One region of the Planococcus sp. RAB007_Raresut genome, then DNA from elsewhere that is predicted to be linked to it. Evidence: riboswitches for the same ligand, from Rfam matches in the RefSeq annotation. Region 1 holds a riboswitch; each other region holds the start of a gene.

The links. A riboswitch is a leader RNA that binds a small molecule or an ion and turns the genes downstream of it on or off. The one in region 1 is predicted to bind thiamine pyrophosphate.
Region 2: it holds a riboswitch for thiamine pyrophosphate, as region 1 does, so the genes downstream of both, tenA (thiaminase II) here and thiT (energy-coupled thiamine transporter ThiT) in region 1, are expected to answer to the same signal.
Region 3: it holds a riboswitch for thiamine pyrophosphate, as region 1 does, so the genes downstream of both, AC2Q9J_RS00385 (YkoF family thiamine/hydroxymethylpyrimidine-binding protein) here and thiT (energy-coupled thiamine transporter ThiT) in region 1, are expected to answer to the same signal.

Annotation. Positions count from the first base shown of each region.
Region 1 is NZ_JBXYIF010000008.1:40,793-45,368, reverse strand. It holds gene AC2Q9J_RS16020 (M3 family oligoendopeptidase) at 1-183, opposite strand, end outside; gene AC2Q9J_RS16015 (TspO-related membrane protein) at 387-1,106, shown strand; gene map (type I methionyl aminopeptidase) at 1,165-1,917, opposite strand; gene thiT (energy-coupled thiamine transporter ThiT) at 2,034-2,609, opposite strand; TPP riboswitch at 2,704-2,803, opposite strand; gene AC2Q9J_RS16000 (M20 family metallopeptidase) at 2,944-4,017, shown strand; gene yxzF (small protein YxzF) at 4,087-4,233, shown strand; gene AC2Q9J_RS15990 (SGNH/GDSL hydrolase family protein) at 4,279-4,576, opposite strand, start outside.
Region 2 is NZ_JBXYIF010000002.1:62,803-67,378, reverse strand. It holds gene thiE (thiamine phosphate synthase) at 1-346, opposite strand, end outside; gene thiD (bifunctional hydroxymethylpyrimidine kinase/phosphomethylpyrimidine kinase) at 336-1,169, opposite strand; gene thiM (hydroxyethylthiazole kinase) at 1,145-1,957, opposite strand; gene tenA (thiaminase II) at 1,947-2,642, opposite strand; TPP riboswitch at 2,731-2,833, opposite strand; gene AC2Q9J_RS04165 (PH domain-containing protein) at 3,022-3,483, shown strand; gene AC2Q9J_RS04160 (hypothetical protein) at 3,742-4,200, opposite strand.
Region 3 is NZ_JBXYIF010000001.1:83,246-87,821, forward strand. It holds gene AC2Q9J_RS00370 (IDEAL domain-containing protein) at 1-155, opposite strand, end outside; gene AC2Q9J_RS00375 (IDEAL domain-containing protein) at 363-689, opposite strand; gene AC2Q9J_RS00380 (DsbA family oxidoreductase) at 714-1,364, opposite strand; TPP riboswitch at 1,804-1,908, shown strand; gene AC2Q9J_RS00385 (YkoF family thiamine/hydroxymethylpyrimidine-binding protein) at 2,019-2,630, shown strand; gene AC2Q9J_RS00390 (ECF transporter S component) at 2,623-3,204, shown strand; gene AC2Q9J_RS00395 (ABC transporter ATP-binding protein) at 3,191-4,576, shown strand, end outside.

The sequences.
Region 1 (4,576 bases):
AAGTACCTCTGCCACTTGTTGTGCATCACCGGCTTTTTCAGGCACGGAAAAATTATTGGAAAGTTTTTCGAACTCCTCTAATTTGGGTCCTGCTTCATCCATATGTACGCGGAGCTCTTTTGACTCGCTGCCCCCTGGGAACAATACATCCAAATCCCATACTTCCGGAAATTTCACTGTCATGGCTTTTCCTCCTGATAAACTAAATTTTCTAAAAACACTTATCAGTATACCATTTTTCTTCGGTTTACGGAATATTGGCGAAAGCCCACCGGACATAATGACATAATATCGACGATTTCACGGAACTTTTTATCCACTTTAGCTAACAGTTAATTGTTGTCAGAAACAAGGAAAGGTATACTGTTAGCGAGGAGGGATCACAGATGTTCCGTTTGATATTAATGACAATCGCCTTTCTGGCCATCGTTACAGTTAATGCATTAGCCAATATTCTGCCGATCAACGGTCAAACCACAGGAGAAATTTCAAACAGGCTTCCTGTTCTGTTCACCCCTGCCGGTTATGTCTTTTCGATCTGGTCAGTTATATACATACTATTAGCTATCTGGATTGTGGGATTCTGGGTCCGTTATAAGAAAGAGAGAGAACTTCCTTCGACAGCCATCAGTTTATATTTCATCTTAAGCGCTGTAGCAAACATCACCTGGCTGCTGCTTTGGCATTACGAATATTTTGCCTGGTCGATAGCAGCGATGCTTCTCTATCTCGGTTCTCTTATTCTCCTGTATCTTCAATATAATAATAATGAGAGAAAACTTACCGAACGACTTCCGATTTCAGTGAATATGGGTTGGATCAGTGTTGCGACCATTACTAATATCAGTTACGTACTGACTTATTATAATTGGGGAGGCTGGGGCCTTAGCAACGAGCTATGGGCGGTCATCATGCTGACTGTTGCGACAGCTCTTGCGCTGCATGTCCGTTTCCATCACTCCGATATCCCTTTCACTTTAGTATTTGTCTGGGCATTCATCGGCATTGCAGTCAAACATGGATTGGATGAAATGCTCGTTACAACAGCCTCCTTATTCCTGAGCGGGGTGATCATTACAGGAATCCTTCTTATCAAGAAAAAGTGATGATGCCTTATGAGAAATGGTTTCCATTAAAAAAAGCCTGCGCTATGCAGGCTTTTTTCTATTCTTCTAATTTAGTCAATAAAATCGGTTCACCTTTTGTCACCAGGACTGTATGTTCAATTTGAGCGACCAGAGACTGATCTGGCGTAATGAACGTCCAGCCGTCGCCAGATTCAATAATATGTTCCGCTTTCTGTGAGATAAAAGGTTCGACAGCGAGGACCATTCCTTCTTTAAGGATTGTCGTTTCCCATGCATCATAATAATTCAGGATATGCTGAGGAGCTTCATGCAGTGATTTACCAATGCCGTGGCCTGTCAGGTTTTTGATGACGAACAAGCCTTGCTCTTTCGCTTCCCGTTCAACTGCTTTACCGATCTGATTTAATTTTGAACCTGCTTTGACTTTAGTCATCGCCCGTTCGAATGCTTTTTCAGCCGCTTCGCATATCTTCTCTTTTTCAGGATGGCCATCTCCTACTACAAAAGAAATTCCCGTATCGGAAAAATAACCCTCATAAGAGCCGGATACATCAATATTGACGATGTCCCCTTCTTTGATAACACGTTTTCCGGGAATGCCGTGTGCAACTTCTTCATTCACACTGATGCAAGTATATCCTGGAAAATCATATTCGGATTTTGGACCCGAAACGCCGCCGAGTTCTTCGAACAACCGTCCGCCCAACTCATCAATTTCCTTTGTAGTCACGCCAGGCTTGGTCGCAGCTCTCATCTCCTCACGGATTTTCGCTACCATTTGTCCTGCTTTTTTTAACATTTCAATATCTTTTTCATTAGTTGCAATCATCAAATACCCTTCTTTCAAGCTTTTCTATTCAAGAATTATAACACAAAAGAAAAGCGACAGGGGCCGCTGGAGTCTGGACAAAGAAAAGAAGACTATCATAAGATAGCCTTCTTGTTTTATTCTTTCACATCAATCAATCTTGGAGCTGCTATGAACAGAATGGAACAGACAAATGCTGTCAGCAGGAACGCCGGCACCATATAAGTGGCGTTGTACACAAACGAGTAAATATAAACATTGCCCGTGGCGAATTCACTGAAGAACCAGATTCCCACAATGACATGGATGATATAGCGCAGAAATGCGCCGATCAAAGCTCCTGCTACAATCGATGAAACCGCTTTGCCACGCGAGCCATTCCGTAAATTCTTAAGATAAGCGGATCTCATTATACCGGCAACCCCTACACTCGCAAAAGCGACCAAGTAATCGAGCGTCACTTGTGTAAAAGCGAAACCGAATGAGAGAGGCACGATATAGACACGGCCCGTAACAAGCTGGAGCAGGCCAACTGTGAGACCGGTCAGAATACCGGCGCCCATTCCACGGCGGAACGCCATCAGGATGATCGGAATCATCACCAGACTGACCGATCCACCTTGAGGCATGCTGAACGCGATAAAGTCCAGGACAAATCCAAGGGCTCCGAAAATCGCAATTTCGAGCATCAATAATAATTTTTTATTTCTCATGATTTCCTCCCATGTGTTTGCACATCACCAGAAGGGCCGCCAATAAAAACCATACGAAAAGCGGCGCCAGGATAGACCCTGACGCCGCATAAGGGCAGGTTTCCATCCACATCCCTGCGCAAGTATTAACTTACAGGTTCAAAGGGTAAGAACGGTTCCGTTCACTCTCAGCAAAAGCTCCCCTTGTGGTGTATACAGTTATTTTCGTAACACCTGTATTGTAACGGACATAAAGATGGGATGCAAGTTCGTTTCATCTGGACACATTAGGGTATTGAGAAAGTAAATGTTGCAGAAAGGCGGTGAAGGCAGCAGAAATTGCTGCTGTGCTTATATGATCGAATTATTGAAGGATTTAATCAAAATCAAAAGCGATACTAAAGAAGGCGCCAATGACGCTCTTCTTTTTTGCGCCCGCTGGCTTGAAGAACATGGTGAAAAGGTCGAAGTCCATGACAATAAAGGATATTTGATGCTCACTGCCCAAAAAGGCCAAGGCTCAGAAAAATTGGTATGGAACGGACACGTCGATGTTGTCCCCGGCCATGAAGAACAGTTTACACCGATGGAGGAGCTTGGCCGCTTGTATGGCCGCGGTTCCGCGGATATGAAGGCTGGCGTAGCCGCCATGATGCAGGCATTCATCGAACTTGATGCTGAAAAATTAAATCGTGAAGTCCATCTCCATATCGTCACAGATGAAGAAATTGGCGGGCATAACACTTCTGAATGGCTGGTCTCCCAAGGGCACAGCGGCAATTTTGTCATTTGCGGTGAGCCGACAGGATTGAAAGTCGGGCTGCAGTCAAAAGGCATCTTGCACATGGATATGGTTTTCAAAGGAAAGCCAGCACACGGCAGCCGTCCATGGGAAGGCATTAATGCCATCGAACAGGCGATGAAATATCATATGGCGATGACTGAACTTCCTTTCCGCAAGGAGTCGACTGAGTATTATGAGCAGCCTTCCGTCAATCTTGCCATCATCAATGCCGGCAAGCGCTATAATATGGTTCCGGAGCTTTGTGAAATGTCCTATGATATCCGTTTTATGCCGGGTCAGGACCCTAAAGAAATAACGCGGCAAATGGTGGAACTCGGCGAGACACTTAATATCGACTTTGACTACAAGTCCAGTTCTTCCACTACACCTGCACTGACAACGACAGCTGAAAACCCTTATATTCAGACGTTGCAGGAAAGCATACGCAGCAATACAGGCAATGAACCTGTGCTTTTCGGTCAGCACGGCGCTGCCGATACTCGCTATTATGCCGCGGTCAACGGTGGCGAAGGGGCGATCGAGTTTGGTCCGACTGGCGATGACTGGCACGGCAACGCTGAATACGTTGAAATCTCAAGTGTCCATGAGTACAAAGATATTCTTGTGTCCCATGCCTTAAGTTAAGCGCCATGTTTAAGGATGCCCTAAAAAGGGCATTTAAATAGTATCTATAAAACGAATGGAGCGATAAATATGGCAGTAGGAAGATTATTGAGAACCGCAATTAAATACGGTCCTATAGCTTATCCGGTTATCCGTAAATTCATGAATAAAAAGAAAGCCAAAGGCAACGCACAAACAAATACCAGCCAGTATAAAACAAAACAGACAAAACGATAATAAAAATCCCGCTTCCATCAATTTGGAAGCGGGATTTTTGCTATCTTATATAATTGGCAAGATTGTTCTTATAGCTAAATAATCCGATTGGAGACTTGGAAGCAGTTGCGCCGATTGATCATCTTCCGCTGGCTGTTCGACATCGATTTCCGTTGATGCCTCTTCTTCGGCATCCGGCTGAAGACTTTCATCCGCCTGCTCCTCCTGCCCCTGCAGAATTTCTTCAAAGCTTACAGGATTCAGCGGAGGCAGCTCCCTATTTTCTATCGTCCAGCCATTTCGGTATTCAGCCAAAAATTCATTGGCCATTGCTTGGTAACCTTCTAAATTCGGGTGGACATCC
Region 2 (4,576 bases), on a different contig from region 1:
CGAGTGAATGTACAGAAACACCGAGCATCTTTTCCTTCCCGATCAACGCCCGCGCCTGTCCACAATCCATATCTTCCTGTCCGATATGAATTCCGTCAGCACCGACTGCTAACGCCAATTCAACGTCATCATTGATTAAAAAAGGAACTTGGTAAATGACGCATAAATCCCGGCACTTTTCCGCGAACTCCAGCAAATCCTGCCCCTGCAAAGCTCCCATTCCTTTTTCACGAAGCTGGAAATGGGTGATGCCTCCCTTTAAAGCTCCTTCCAACACTTTTAAAGGGTCTTTTCCTGAAGCATTCTGCGTGCCCATGATGAAATAAACAGAGGGTTTATTGAACAAATTGCACATCCCCTTCCGTTGCAAATTGGCGGAAAGCGGCGTGGTTTGTCGGACCGTGCCCCGCACCGATATGCAATTGATGTGTAAGAGCCGACTGGATAAACCGTTTCGCCGTCACCAAAGCTTCCGGCAAAGTTTGCCCTTTAGCCAGTTCAGCTGTTAAAGCGGCTGAGAATGTACAGCCCGTGCCGTGTGTCTGCTGCGTATGGATGCGCGCAGAGCGCAATACAAATGATTCACCGGTTTGATCGAGACAATAATCTTCCGCAATCAACGGATTATCAGCATGTCCCCCTTTGATGACGACTGCTTTCGCGCCAAAAGCGAGAATCTGTTCAGCCGCTCTTTTCCGGTCTGCTGCACCATGGATTTCCATGCCGCTCAGCATTTCCGCTTCCGGGATATTCGGTGTGATGACCGCTGCCAATGGCAATAATAATGTCCGCATCGCCTCGAGCGCTTCTCCCTGCAGCAACGTTGCCCCGCCTTTTGCGATCATCACCGGATCCACGACGAGGTTATGCCAGCCGTGCCGTTCGATTCCCGCCGCCGTTTCAGCGATGATTTCAGCGTCGAAGAGCATCCCCGTTTTCACGGCCGCAATGGCAAAATCCGCTCCGATTGCATCAAGCTGTGCTTTTACTGCGCCAGCAGGCATGGGATAGACCCCATACACGCCGCATGTATTCTGCGCCGTTACCGCTGTAATAGCCGATGTCCCGAAAACACCGAGTTCCTGAAATGTCTTGATATCCGCCTGGATACCCGCTCCACCGCCGGAATCCGAACCTGCAATCGTCAATACCTGCTTGATCGCTGCCACAGCACATCCACTCCTTCCTCTTTTTCAAAGCCGAAGCTGTTTTCTTCAATTTCCATGCCGAATAAAACATCCAGGAATGTGTCGCGGAAACTGCCGGGTCCTTCCGAAGTGGCTGCTGCCTTTTCACCGGCCGCACCGTAAAACTTGAGAGCTTCAATCGCAGCAGCTGTTGGATCATCAGATGACACTGCCGTGAAAGCGGCAGTGACAGCACTGAGCAGGCACCCCATGCCGGTTACAGAACTCATCATCCGGTCGCCGCCTGCAATTTTTTCCACCCGCGAACCGTTGGCCACGATATCGGTCTCGCCTGTCACTGCCACAACCAAACTATATTCTTTAGCTACTCGGGTCGCCAGTTCCTCCAGATCGATATTGCCCGAACCGGCATCGACGCCTTTAGACGACCATTCCACACCGCCGATTGCAGCCAGTTCACCCGCATTGCAGCGCAGCACCTGGACATCGATTTCCGTTAAAATCTTCTGGACGGCTTCTCTCCGAAAAGTGGTCGCTCCTGCTCCCACCGGATCTAGAATAACCGGGATTTTTTCCTTATTCGCTCTTTTCCCGGCAAGCATCATGCTTTCCAGTGTGTCTTTATTCAAGGTTCCAATATTCAATGACAATGCGCGGGAAATGGCGACCAGTTCCTCCACTTCTTCTTGTGCTTCGCCCATGATCGGCGAAGCGCCGATTGCCAGCAGCCCGTTCGCCTGGAAATTCGATACGACGTGATTCGTGATGCAATGGATGATCGGATTTTCGCTGCGGATTTTATTGATCATATCCTACACCTTCCTTTACTTGCGCCGGCAATTCCCACGTCTCCATCGTCCAGGCCTGCTGCCAGAAATTCCATTCGTAATAGCTGCTGCGACGGAAGCGGTCCTTCAGTTCCTGCCGCCGCTCGGCCGACAGCCCTTCCGCCAAACGGTCCATGCGCTCAATCTGCTCCTGCACCAATTCCCCGAACCACTCCGAACCATAAGTCTCGATCCACCGGTCGTAAATCGGATGATCAGGCTCGGCATTTTTCAAGCGCTCCCCGATTTCATAATAAAGCCAGTAGCAAGGCAGAATCGTCGAGACCACATCCGCCAGATCCCCTTCCATCGCGCGGTACATATGCGACACATAAGCATAGGCACTCGGAGACGGTTCAAATTTTTTCCAATCTTCCTCTGTTACCCCGAGCATGCCCATGAATGATTCATGAAGCGCCATTTCCGCCGCGCACGTCTGCTCTGAATGATGCGCAAAGCTTTTCGTCGTGGCGAGGTCCGGCGCTTTGAGTGCACCGACCGCCTGCATCTTCGCAAAATTCGTCAGATAATAAGCGTCCTGCATAACGTAATAGCGGAATATCTCCACCGGCAAACTGCCGTCCGCAATCCCTCTCACAAACGGATGATCAAAACTCGCCTGCCATAACCCCTCGCACTCTTGCCGCACTTCCTGTGTAAATTTCATCTTCTCCAGCCCCTTTCAGGCAAAATAAAATACCGCTTTCCAGTAAAGGAAAGCGGCAATCATATACGCAAAGGAATAGAGAAATCCGGCATACGCTCGCCCACTTCCCTCCGCTGGTATGATCCAGATCAGGTTCAAAGGGTCCGAGCATTGCTCGTCTCAGCCGGTAACCGGCTCCCCCAGTGGTGCATGTATTCAGTTGTTCTTCAGTTGTTCTTCAGTTGTTCCCTCAAAGATTATCACATAGTCAGAAAAATCACAAATATATTTTTGAATGGAATAAAAATGATAAATTAACGAAACTGATTAATTTCCAAATCGTAAATAATAGAAAAAGAATATTTATTCTCTTATCAATATGTGAAAGGAAGTGAATAAAATGTATTTTCCTTCGAAAAAAGATGTGTGGATGTCGATTATACTTTGGGTGGGTTCAATACTCTTTATTGTTCCTCCAGTTTTTTTCCCGGACTTTGGAGTTTGGATGACTCCAGATTTTCTGGATAAGCAATGGATTAAAATTATTATTTTATTTCCAATTGGTTTTTGTCTCATGTGGATATGGTTTAGGACGGGATATACAATTCAAGATAAATTTCTTAAAATTCAATACGGTCCTTTTAAGCGGGAAATCGAAATAGATGGTCTCCATAGTGTAAGAGAGACTAAAAACCCCTTTACAGATCCTGCTTTGTCTATGGATAAAATAGAAATTAATTATGGAAGATTTAACACCATAGGGGTTTCACCCAAAAATAAAATTGAATTTATATCACAATTAAGAAAGCAAAATCCGAATATAAAAATTGATAGCAATTTTAAAGGTAGTAAGAAGAAATAATTTAACTTATTATAAATTAATTTAAAAATCCTTTAACAAGCCTGCTAATCGACTGTTCGAAAGAATGCACTTTCTATTTGTGCGGTTTCCGATACCGTATTGATATGTAAACTGATTCAATGAAGAATAGTAAGTCCTTTGTTTCTATTTGTAAAATTTGGCTACGTTAAAGTTTATTGTTGTTATAAAATAAAAAATTTGAACTTCCATTTAGCAATAATGTTTTATTCCGCTAAAACACTCGAAGCAAAATATGGCTTATAGCATATCCATAAAAGATAATACATGTTCTTTTACTTTTTCTTTCTCTTCCTTCGTCATATCATATAATTTAAATTTTTCCATACTTTCATTGGGAATTAGGATTGTTGATGGTTCCTTAATTTCTTCCTTACGTTCTTCACTGTCTTCGGCTTTGGTAATATGAGATTTATCAAATCTTGAATGGATGATTTCCGTTCGTATATAATTTCCTTCTGTATCATAAAAGTCTTCAATCGCTTTAATATCTGTTTCCACATGATTTTCACTTGCTTCTGTATTGGTAATTGCATTTACTTTCTTGTAACCCGTCATTTCGGAAAAACCTTCAGCGTTTTCTTCCAATATTTCAATAACGTATACCTCAATATGTTGAGCTTTCTCCACATTACCGCACGCACCTAAGATAAAAACGGATGCCAGCGATAAACCAAATACTAAAATAATCCTCTTCAATTTTGCGCCCCCTTTATTATGAAACTTTACCGCAAAGATGAATATCCTTATTAAAGATTTCCGCCACGTTAGTTGAATAAGCCACAGATAGATTCTTAACTCCTAATTTAAATATACTTAAAATTAGAATTAATAGAAAGACAATTCTGGAAATAAAACCGTTCGCAAAAGTACACGTTTACGAACGCTTCTAAAACAACGAAAAAATAGAAAAAGAACGTTCGTAAACATATCAAATAACTTTACGAACGTTCACTGATTTGCAGACACTTTTAAGAAAGTGTTAAGGGAAAAACCCCAACATTTTCGCCCATGAAAAAACACCCCGCCAAAAGGCAGGGTGCATCGATATTTGCGGCGTCCAAGCCACGCTCCA
Region 3 (4,576 bases), on a different contig from region 1:
CCGACAATACCAGGGTTATCGCTTTCCGCAACCGTTACATATACAGCTCCTTGGACCATGCTCAGCGAATCGATGAATCCAATGACCATTTCACCTTTAATTGAAGTTCCTTTTACCCAATCAGTTGTTTTTAAAATCGTCGTCTCTTCATTCATATCTTAACACCCGCTTTGTCATTTATTTTTGTATTAATTCTACTTAGATTATTTCACTATAATCTTCAATACCCTCTTTTAATTCCCTTACGCATTAATATGAGAATATTACTCTTATTCGCTTTAAGGTTAAGACAATCAATCAAAAAGAGCAGCGGCTACATAATGCCGCTGCTCTTTCTTATATCATTATCTTTTCTGTTTATCTTAATTAACCGCCTGCTTCTTCTCATTCAATTCAGCAGACAGCTCTTCGAACCATTCTTTATCACCAGTCGCCAAAGCCAAGTCGATCAAAAACTCGAGCTCGCCGGCATTCTTGGTTACGGCCGTCGGAATGACTTCCACTTGAGTGAAATGCATCGGAATCGTTTTGCCGATCAGCTCTTCGTTATCACTTTCAGCGACAACTACATGCACAGCTTCCTGCTCCAAACTCATTGAATCAACAAAACCGATGATCATTTCACCGTGGCGGGAAATGCCTTTTACCCAGTCGTTATTCTTTAAAATCGCTTTATATTTATTCGTCATAGGTTTACACCTCTTCTAGTAGTATTAGCAGAAACCGCCTGGTCCACAAGCCATTCCTTCAAACAAGACTTTAGGTTTTTGTTTCTGCAGTTCTTCGTCGATCAGCTGTTCGAGTGTCTCTTTCGTATGGATGCCGGCGATTTTAGTATCCCCGATCACGAATGTGGGTACAGCCGTTATATCAGCCTCTTCATATGAGTGCTCAAGTGCCTGCTGGTGAGCTTCTTTGTACTTACGGGACTCAAGTGCTTCACGGTATTCTTTTTCATCCAAGCCGACTTCCCCTGCCAGTTTCGTCAATACTTCGACATCACCGATATCCTGGCTCTCCTGGAAAAAGGCTTTCAGCATGCGTTCATTATATGCAGTGCCTTTCCCTTTTTCTTTGGCATATTGAAGCCCTTCAAATGCCAAATGGGTATGGGGCTGCGGCGACACATCCGGCAATACAATCTCGATTCCCATCTGTTCAGCCATCGGGTAAACCGACTGCGACCAAGTCTTTTGGAGATAATCGTCTTCCGGGCGCAATGTCGGATTTGGTGCTGGACGCAATTCGAAAGGCATCCACTCAACTTCCACATCTTTTCCTTTGATCGCTTCCTCTAACGGCTGTTCTGCCAGGAAACAAAATGGACAAACATAATCCGAATATACTTTCACTTTTACTGTCATATCAGAAACCATCCTTTCTGCTAACCAGATAGTTATATAATTAAAATCAATCAATTTACATCTGTATATCTTTTCAATAAAGCCCCAATAAATTTGGTGACTAATGGGAATTTTACGCCGGTTTATGCATGAACACAATAAATATGCTCTGATTTCAAGATAATACATAAATCATATTCCTCTATTTAAATACCTTCACCTATGTAATTGGCTGGCAGAATGATATGGAGCAAAACAGCGAAGACTCCCAGGCGATTAAGCGAAGTGCCGAGATCCACTCGGGCGAAGTACAACGAGTCCGAGTTAGCTCGGCGCAAGCCGCCAGGAAAGCGGAGCTGTTTTGCGCAATATCATGTTTCTAAAATACCCTTTACTTCCCCCCTCCCTTCATTTACACTAGAGCCATCGGGACAACCCGAACACAAAAACCGTATACCGTTTTCTGCACTGGGGGTGCTTATTTAGCTGAGATGCGAGCGAAAGCTCCGATCCCTTATGACTCGATCAGGTTAGGACCTGCGTGAGGAAGTGCGGTGACTTTCCGCAAAACGAACTTTTCAGGAGCTAGTATCTCCTTTTAATTTGCATGGAACAGTGGCTGCATCTTCACGGATGCGGCCTTTTTTGTGCACATTTTTAAGGAGGAATATTGTTATGGAACCATTGCAATGCGGCACAAGGCTGATTGTCGGATTTCGCTTCACGCTCAATCCGATGTCTGGCGACTTCATCAAAATCATCAAAGGGGCGCTTAATGAAACAGACACCTCGAATGTCTGGATGCACACGGATGACGTATCCACTGTCATCCGCGGAAAACAGAACCACGTCTTCAATGTTGCGAAAGCCTTGACTTTGCATGCAGCGAAAACCGGCGAACATGTGGCTTTGAATGGCACATTCTCCATCGGCTGCCCGGGAGATACGTCAGGAGATGTCTACCTCAACAAAGATGATCAGTTGTTGAATAGGGATCTCACAAAGCAATATGTATCGTCGCAGTTTGCGCTTTATCCGATGAACAATCCGGATTATATGAGCGTCATTTACCGTGAAGTTGAAAGGGCAAAAGAGCACGGCGTGTGGAACGATTCGATGCATTACGCGAGTGGTATCCACGGCGATATACATGATGTCTTTGCATTCTTTGAAGAATCATTCACTCATGCACGTTCTGTTGAACATCACCATCTCGTCATGACCGTATCGATGAGCATCAACAGCCCTTCTCATGCCAAAGCTGATGGAGGAAAAGCCGATGCTTAAATCGTGGAAACTGAAGGAAATTGTGTTGATGTCCCTGTTTGGAGTCGTATTCGGTATCGTCTACCTGTTATTCATCCACCTCGGCAATATATGGGCAGGGCTGATCGGCCCCATCGCCTATGAATGGATGTTCGGCATCTGGTTTATCGTTTCAATCATCTGTATGCACATTATCCGTAAGCCCGGCACTGCCTTGATTCCCGAAACCATGGCGGCGATCATCGAAGTGATGCTCGGCAATGCGGTTGGTCCCCGCCTTATTCTTTCCGGGATTGTTCAGGGCCTCGGCGCTGAAGCAGCTTTTACTGTGACGCGTTACCGCCACTTTAATATTTTTGTCTTTATGCTTGCAGGCATCGGTGCGGCAGTATTTAGCTTCATCTACGGTTATTTCGTTTCCGGCTATGCGGCGCTTGATCCAGGTTTTGTCGCGTTGATGTTTACGCTTCGCGTTTTGAGCGGAGCAATCATTGCCGGAATTGGCGGCAAATATATCGGCGATGCGCTGCTTGCGACCGGTTCACTTCGCGGCTACGCCATCGCTCGGACACAACCGCGTGATGCAAATGCATGACACTATTTTTGAAATGAATAATGTCAGCTTCCGTTTTCCGGATGACCAATCACCGACACTTTCATCGATCTCTTTTACGATCGAGCGCGGCGAACGTGTTGCCATTTCCGGTCCCAGCGGCTCCGGCAAGTCGACTTTGCTGTATTTATTGAACCGGCTCTATCCTGCCAATTGCGACGGCATTGTGGATGGCGAAATTCACTTATTCAGCAAACCCGCAGATTGTTATTCACCTGGAGAAATCAACCACCGCGTGGCGACTGTTTTCCAGGATCCGGATTCGCAGTTCTGTATGCCGACGGTCGAAGAAGAACTTGCCTTCACTCTTGAAAATTTAAATACCCCGGCAAGCGAAATGGAGGAGCGGATCCGTCATGTCCTGGACATTACCGGCCTCTGCCACCTCCGGCATGTTTCAATTCAAACACTATCCGGCGGAATGAAACAGCGGGTTGCCACTGCCTGTGCATTGGTCATGAATCCCGAAGTCCTGTTGCTTGATGAACCGATATCGCATCTTGATCCCTATACCGGGAAAGAATTCATCCTGTGGCTCGATCAATTGCAAAAGACGTTCAATCTGACAATCATCGCTGTAGAACACAGGTTGGATTACTGGGAAACATTTTTTGACCGTGAAATTAAGATAACGAGCGATGGCAGAATTTCAGAAGACACCATCTTCAAGCCGCACGAGACTTTGCGATACCCGCTCCGGCTCCATTCAATATTGGATGAGACTGTAATATCTGCGACGGGACTTTCAGTAAAGATGAAAGGAAACACTCTGCTCCAGCCGGTTTCATTCCATGCGCAAAAAGGAGAATGCATCGTCATCGCGGGACCAAATGGCAGCGGAAAATCGACATTGGTGAAAGCGATTTGCGGCATTTATAAAAAAGAAGCTGAGAAGTTTTCATCAGACCCTTGTGGCTATGTACCGCAATCACCAGAATTTCTGTTTTTAACTTCAACAGTCTTTGACGAACTGGCTTTTGGCGGAACGTCTTCCAAAATGGAGCTGGATGATTTGATAGAGTCTCTCCGGCTAACAGAAATCAAGGAGCAAAATCCTTTTTCCGTCAGCCATGGCCAAAAACGCCGGGTGGCGATCGGGGCGATGCTTGCGGATAAACGAAATGTGCTGTTTCTAGATGAACCGACTTCAGGTCAGGATGAAAGTGCTTTATTGGAACTGTTCCGTCTCATCGACAGCCAGTTGGACCAGGGAGATACCGTTTTTCTTGTGACGCACGATATGGAGTTCGCCGCCGCAGTCGCTGATTCGGTTGTGCTCTTGAAAGACGGCAGAATGACCGGGAAATTCATTGCCGATAGAGTGTGGCAAGACGAAGAACTGCTTGCAGCCCAT